DNA from 3 places in the Sporosarcina sp. So3-204 genome. Region 3 is predicted to be linked to each of the others. Evidence: predicted binding sites of a transcription regulator. Region 3 holds the regulator's gene; each other region holds the start of a gene.
The links. Region 3 encodes LexA, which represses DNA repair genes until DNA is damaged. Its sites were predicted from a motif close to CGAACATATGTTCG; they were not measured.
Positions count from the first base shown of each region.

Region 1 (2,282 bases), 1.7 Mb from region 3:
ACCAGGATTTGATTTTTATTTTATTCCAACAGTGCTGAACGCAACAAAAGTTGAATGGATTAACGGTATTCACCACAGTGCGCTTCGGGAATATGGACATATGATGAATTGGGATGAAATTATAGCTGAAGGGTATTGTATTTTAAATCCTGACTGCAAAGCTGCAAAATTAACTGGTGTTCAAAGTGTACCGGATGAAGAAGATGTTATTGCATATGCACGCATGGCGGAACATCTTTTCAAGTTACCCGTCTTTTATATGGAGTATAGCGGAACTTACGGCGACCCAGAAATTGTACGAGCCGCTTCGAAAGTGTTGAACAACACGAAGTTGTTTTACGGCGGTGGAATTAGAAATGTAGCTGATGCTAAAACGATGGCTAAAATTGCAGATACAGTTATAGTCGGAAATGTCGTTTACGAAAATTTAAAGGATGCACTCTTAACTGTTGAAGCTGTGAAATCTATTGCTTTAACTGATTTCAGCGGGGGGTAAACCCCGCTAAAAGCAGTTAAAGCCTCCGGAGAGGAATGAAACCCAATTCCTCTTGGATGTCACAGATTTTCAGGGGAGATTTGGAAGGTAGTCTAAGCTCGCGACATCCTGTCGCAACGACTGCATGACCTACTTCCTGTAGTCCTCAAGCTCGAAAAAAATCTGGACGCAATTAAGCCAAAGCGTAATTGATTTTATAAGTAAGAAAGTATACAATAAAAGAACAAATGTTCCGAAAGGGCGATATAATATGAAAACAATTGCAGAAAACTTACTTATAGGTATGAATCCTGAACAAGCACGTGCAGTGAAAAAGACAGAGGGCCCCCTCCTTATTATGGCAGGTGCAGGTTCTGGGAAGACACGCGTACTTACGCATCGCATTGCTTATCTCGTCGTTGAAAAGGAAGTGTATCCCTCTAATATACTTGCCATTACATTTACGAATAAAGCGGCGCGTGAAATGAGAGATAGAATTGATGGGCTACTAGGTTCAGGAACGGGCGAGCGGATGTGGGTCTCAACATTTCACTCTATGTGTGTCCGTATTTTACGTCGTAATATTGACCAAATAGGCTTTTCAACATCATTTTCAATCCTCGATTCTTCGGATCAGTTGACAGTCGTTAAAAATGTTTTAAAGGAATTAAACTTGGATCCAAAACAAAATGAACCGCGCACTATGCTCAACGCCATTAGTTCTGCAAAAAATGAATGTATGGATGCAAAGGCGTATCGTGCACAAATTAATAACTTTAATCCATATGAGAAAACGATTGCTGATGTCTACGATGCTTATGCTAGAAGATTGCGTCAAAACCAATCACTCGATTTTGATGATTTGATTATGATGACTTTAGTTTTATTTGAAAGTATTCCAGATGTACTTCAATTTTATCAAAATAAATTCCAGTATATACATGTTGACGAGTATCAAGATACGAACAATGCGCAGTATCGACTTGTGAATATGTTAGCGTCGAAATTTAATAATCTTTGTGTAGTTGGAGACTCGGATCAGTCAATCTATAGATGGCGTGGTGCAGATATTGGCAATATCTTATCATTCGAAAAAGATTATAAAGATGCTGAGGTTATTATGCTGGAACAAAATTATCGTTCTACAAAGCGGATATTACAAGCAGCAAATGACGTAATTACTAATAATAGGACACGTTATGATAAAAAACTGCATACGGATAATGACGAGGGTGACTCGATTTACATATACAAAGCGAGTGATGAAAAAGATGAATCACAATTCGTTGTAGGAAAAATTTTAGAACTTCAAAAAGAAGAGCAGTTGAAGCTTGATCAGTTTGCTATTCTTTATAGGACAAACGCTCAGTCTCGTCAAATTGAGGAATACCTAGTGAAATCGAATATTGACTATACGATTGTTGGTGGAACAAAGTTCTATGAGAGAAAAGAAATTAAGGACTTACTATCTTACTTACGGCTTATTGCGAATAACGAAGATGACTTGGCATTAGCTCGTGTTATTAATGAGCCAAAGCGTGGAATTGGTGCGACTTCATTTGAGAAAATGGCACACTTTGCGATTATGCAGGACCGGTCTATATTTGATTCGCTTCAAGAAATCGACTTCATGGGCGTAACAGGAAAAGCAGCAAATGAAACTGCAAAATTCCGCGATTTGATTGCTGGATTTACAAAAATGCAAGAATTTTTATCGGTTTCAGAACTAGTTGATGAAGTACTTGATAAGTCCGGTTATCGCGAGGCGCTTCAACGTGAGAAAACAATTGAATCTGAAAGCAGACTT
Region 1 covers NZ_CM176485.1:3,160,096-3,162,377, reverse strand. Annotated here, with positions in the region: gene pcrB (heptaprenylglyceryl phosphate synthase) at 1-496, shown strand, start outside; gene pcrA (DNA helicase PcrA) at 747-2,282, shown strand, end outside.
Region 1: the regulator LexA is predicted to act here: its motif matches at 717-730, upstream of pcrA (DNA helicase PcrA).

Region 2 (2,282 bases), 840 kb from region 3:
CGGCATCATGATGTAAGAACAAAAGCGAAAGCGCCTGATCAGCCCCGACAGAAGGAAAAATGAAGTTCAGTTTTTCCCGGCTGGAAGGCTTGAGGGTAAAGGTGTTCTTTGCCTTTACCAACAAGACTGAAGCGACTCGAAGGGCTAGGCGCTGGAGTCTAGACGACAAATCTCTATGTACCAACTTATCCACAGTACGAGATTTTATAGTACGCTAAAAAATGAAGAAAAGCGTGTGGCAATATCGCCCTCACGCTTTTTCATATGTGTAAACAAGTTCTTTAAGTTTAGTATTCAAATTGACATGCAAATCGTGATCTGCTAAAAACCATTTGTCACGACTTTCCATATAAAAGAGGATACCATCATGTTCAGCTGTAATTTCCGCTTCATCAGGAGCGACTTTTGTGATACCAAGTGAAAACCCATCATGCAGGGGACTTGAGCCGCCATATCGCGCATAGAAACGAATTGCATCACCTGATGTCGCTTCCATTTCGTTTTTAAACCATGTGAGTGCTTGTTCTGATAGGATTATACCCAATGATGACACCAGCCTTTCTAGAGCTAACTTGATTATACAGCTACAACTTAATTTTCGGCTCAGTACCAGCTTTAATTCTAGCTATATTTTCTTGATGTCTATAGAAAATAAACGATACGAATAGTGCTATGACGATTAATAAATAAATGTCATCTGTACGAATATAATAAATAATAGCATAAATTAGACCAACAATTGCAACAATCATAGAGGTTAATGAAACCATTTTAGTTAACTTTAAAACAATTAAAAAAGTTAAAAACACAAGGACGAATATAGGCCAGTTATATCCTAAGAGTACGCCTCCCGAAGTTGCGACTGCTTTCCCGCCTTTGAAATTAGCGAAAACTGGGAACATATGTCCAACAACGGCTACTAAGCCTAGTAGAAGCGGGTGAATTGAGTTGTCTGCGAAAATGGGTAGGAAAATCAGTAAAGTAGCAGCAGTACCTTTAAGGATATCAAGAATCGTAACGATAATACCGGCTTTTTTCCCAAGAACTCGAAATGTATTCGTCGCTCCTAGATTGCCACTTCCATGTTCACGAATATCTATTTTGTAAAAAAATGTACCAATCCACAGTGCTGAAGGGATTGATCCAAGGACATAAGCACTTAATAACATAAAGAATATTTCCATGAAATTCTCCTTTTTACTTTGGTCAACATATAGTTTTAGTCTAACAGAACAGCATGAGTGCGACAATGGGTTATTTCGTTCCAAATAAGAGGGTATTTCCTACTCTTCATTGCAATATGTTTACTTATTATATACAATTAGTTGAGCAAGCTTCTGAAAACGTTGATTTGACAACCTTTTTATGAAGCAGTATCATTACATATATAAGAACATTCGTTTGACGGAGGCGTGAATTTGACAAAAAAAACAGACACATACACTTATGATGATGAATCAATTCAAATACTAGAAGGTCTAGATGCTGTTCGAAAACGTCCTGGCATGTATATCGGATCAACTGATACCCGAGGACTTCACCACCTTGTTTTTGAGATTGTAGATAATTCGGTCGATGAAGCACTCGGTGGTTTTGGTTCTGAAATAGATGTTACACTCCATACCGACGGAAGCGTCAGTGTTCGTGACTATGGACGCGGTATGCCTACTGGAATGCATAGTTCAGGAAAACCAACTACAGAAGTTATCTTGACAGTACTCCACGCAGGTGGGAAGTTTGGTCAAGGTGGTTATAAAACAAGTGGAGGACTTCACGGCGTAGGTGCTGCAGTAGTTAATGCACTTTCAGAGTGGCTTGAAGTAACTATATACCGAGACGGGAAAGTATTTCGCCAGCGTTTTGAAAATGGTGGTAAAGCGGTAACTGTCCTTGAAACAATCGGAAAAACAAAAGAGAACGGTACTTTAATTCACTTTAAACCCGATCCGAAAATATTTTCTACACTTAAATATCAATATGAAACGATTAGTGAACGTCTGCGTGAGTCAGCATTTTTATTAAAAGGTTTAAAAATTGAACTTGAAGAAGAAAGTTCAGAAAAACAAGAGACATACTTTTATGAAACAGGAATTGAAGCATTTGTCTCTTATTTAAATGAAGAAAAAGACGTTTTACATGATGTTGCCTATTTAGATGGCAATGCAGAAGGTATTGAGGTAGAGTTCGCATTTCAATATAGTGATGGATACTCTGAAACAATTCTATCATTTGTCAACAACGTTAGAACGAAAGACGGCGGTACGCATGAAACAGGTGCGAAA
Region 2 covers NZ_CM176485.1:1,946,010-1,948,291, forward strand. Annotated here, with positions in the region: gene AC3RV6_RS09475 (SDR family NAD(P)-dependent oxidoreductase) at 1-16, shown strand, start outside; gene AC3RV6_RS09480 (HesB/YadR/YfhF family protein) at 251-553, opposite strand; gene plsY (glycerol-3-phosphate 1-O-acyltransferase PlsY) at 585-1,184, opposite strand; gene parE (DNA topoisomerase IV subunit B) at 1,419-2,282, shown strand, end outside.
Region 2: the regulator LexA is predicted to act here: its motif matches at 1,391-1,404, upstream of parE (DNA topoisomerase IV subunit B).

Region 3 (2,282 bases):
GTGAAATGATACAAAGAGTGAAGGCGATTAATCCTGAGCTCATGGTCTTTGTTGATAATTGCTACGGGGAATTTGTTGAAGAGAAGGAACCGACAGAAGTTGGTGCTGATTTAATGGCGGGTTCTTTAATTAAAAATCCAGGCGGCGGACTTGTGAGAACAGGTGGTTATATCGCAGGACGGAAAGACCTCGTCGAACAATGCGGGTATCGAATGACGTCTCCGGGGATTGGTGCAGAAGCTGGTGCGTCGCTAGATACATTGTTAGAAATGTATCAAGGTTTTTTTCTCGCGCCACATGTTGTTAGTCAGGCGGTAAAAGGTGCTCTGTTTACGGCAGCATTGCTTGATAGTTATGATTTAAACACGACTCCTCATTATTCTGAGAAACGAACGGACTTAATCCAATCGGTATCTTTTTCAAATGCTGAGCAAATGATTGCTTTCTGTCAGACTATACAAGAAAATTCTCCAATTAACGCCCACTATGCACCTGAGCCTGCGTATATGCCAGGTTATACCGATGATGTAATTATGGCAGCTGGAACTTTCATCCAAGGTTCCAGCATAGAACTTACAGCTGATGGTCCAATTAGAGCGCCCTATACTGCGTATATACAAGGCGGATTAACATACGAACATGTTAAAGCGGCAGTTATGGCATCAGTGGAAAAGCTTGTCAGTAAAAAATTAATGTAAAATATAAAAAGGAGCTACTCTTCTAACGAATGAGAGTAGCTCCTTTTGCATATAATTTAATGAATCAAACGATAAACGCCGACTACTTTGCCAAGAATGGACACGCTATCAACAATAATTGGATCCATTGTTGCATTTTCTGGTTGTAAACGATAATAATCTTTTTCTTTAAAGAATCGTTTAACAGTAGCTTCATCTTCATCTGTCATTGCAACGACGATTTCACCATTTTGTGCTGTATTTTGTTGTTTCACAACGACATGGTCACCATTAAGAATTCCTGCTTCAATCATACTGTTTCCAACAATTTCAAGGACAAAAAGATTATCTTCAGGTGAACCGAATGATTCAGGTAGTGGGAAATATTCTTCAATATTCTCAATTGCTGTAATAGGTAGACCTGCAGTAACTTTTCCGATGAGTGGAACATTAATAACGCCAGGAATAAATGCATCAAGTCCATTTGGATCAAGGATTTCAATTGCACGAGGTTTCGTAGGGTCTCTTCTTATGTAGCCTTTACTTTCCAATCTAGCTAAATGGCCATGGACAGTGGAGCTGGAAGCTAAACCGACTGCTGTACCGATTTCTCTCACGGAAGGTGGGTATCCTTTTTTCTTAACTTCTGCTTTAATAAATTCTAAAATGTCTTCTTGCCTTTTTGAAATTTTTGACATCTGCTTCACCTCTTAAAATAGTTTTTTTACGCCAAGAGTAAAAGATTCTACTCAATATACGTTTTATTTATTATGTTAAGTATATCAGCGGTAAACTAAAAAAACAAACATTAGTTCTAATTAAGTCGTTGACATTAAACTCGAAATATCTTATTATAAGAACATGCATTCCGAACATGCATTCTAAATTGGTCAAGGGGGAATTAAATTGCAATTAATTAAAAATAATTTTTATATACTTTCTGTTATTATGTTGTGCGTACTTTTAACGTTTATTGGAACATATAAGATAAAGAGTGATATAGATTATGAAAAAGTAATTGTTTCTGAAGGGGACACGCTTTGGTCTTTCTCAAATCAATATGAAAAACAAATTCCGACTGATAAATGGATTGCGGAAACGATTAAAATTAACGATTTGGCTTCAGCAAATATTAGAATTGGTGAGGAGTTACTTCTACCTAAAGGTACAAAAGTGAATAGCAGCAGTATTAATCGAACTGAGATTGCTAGTGAAGGGCAATGAACGATGTGAAAAGAAGCGTAATATATTGCAGAGTGAGTACTGAAAAACAAACGCAGGAAATGTCTTTAATGCGACAAGAGGAAGAACTTAAACATTTGGCTACTAATCTAGGTTTCAATAATATAGAGGTATTTAGCGATAAGCATAGTGGTTTCGACATCGAAAGGGATGGGCTTCTTGATTTATTGGAGTTTGTACGTGATGAAAATATTGATGCTGTCTTAATTCAAGATGAAACAAGACTTGGTCGTGGGAATGCAAGAATGGCTGTTTTGCACTTACTTTCAAAAACTGCAACAGAGATTTATTCTCATGCAGATAACGGTGAAATACCTTTAAATGAAATGGACACGATGCTTCTTGAGATACTTGCAATTGTTG
Region 3 covers NZ_CM176485.1:1,107,879-1,110,160, forward strand. Annotated here, with positions in the region: gene AC3RV6_RS05300 (methionine gamma-lyase family protein) at 1-698, shown strand, start outside; gene lexA (transcriptional repressor LexA) at 755-1,375, opposite strand; gene yneA (cell division suppressor protein YneA) at 1,584-1,901, shown strand; gene AC3RV6_RS05315 (YneB family resolvase-like protein) at 1,898-2,282, shown strand, end outside.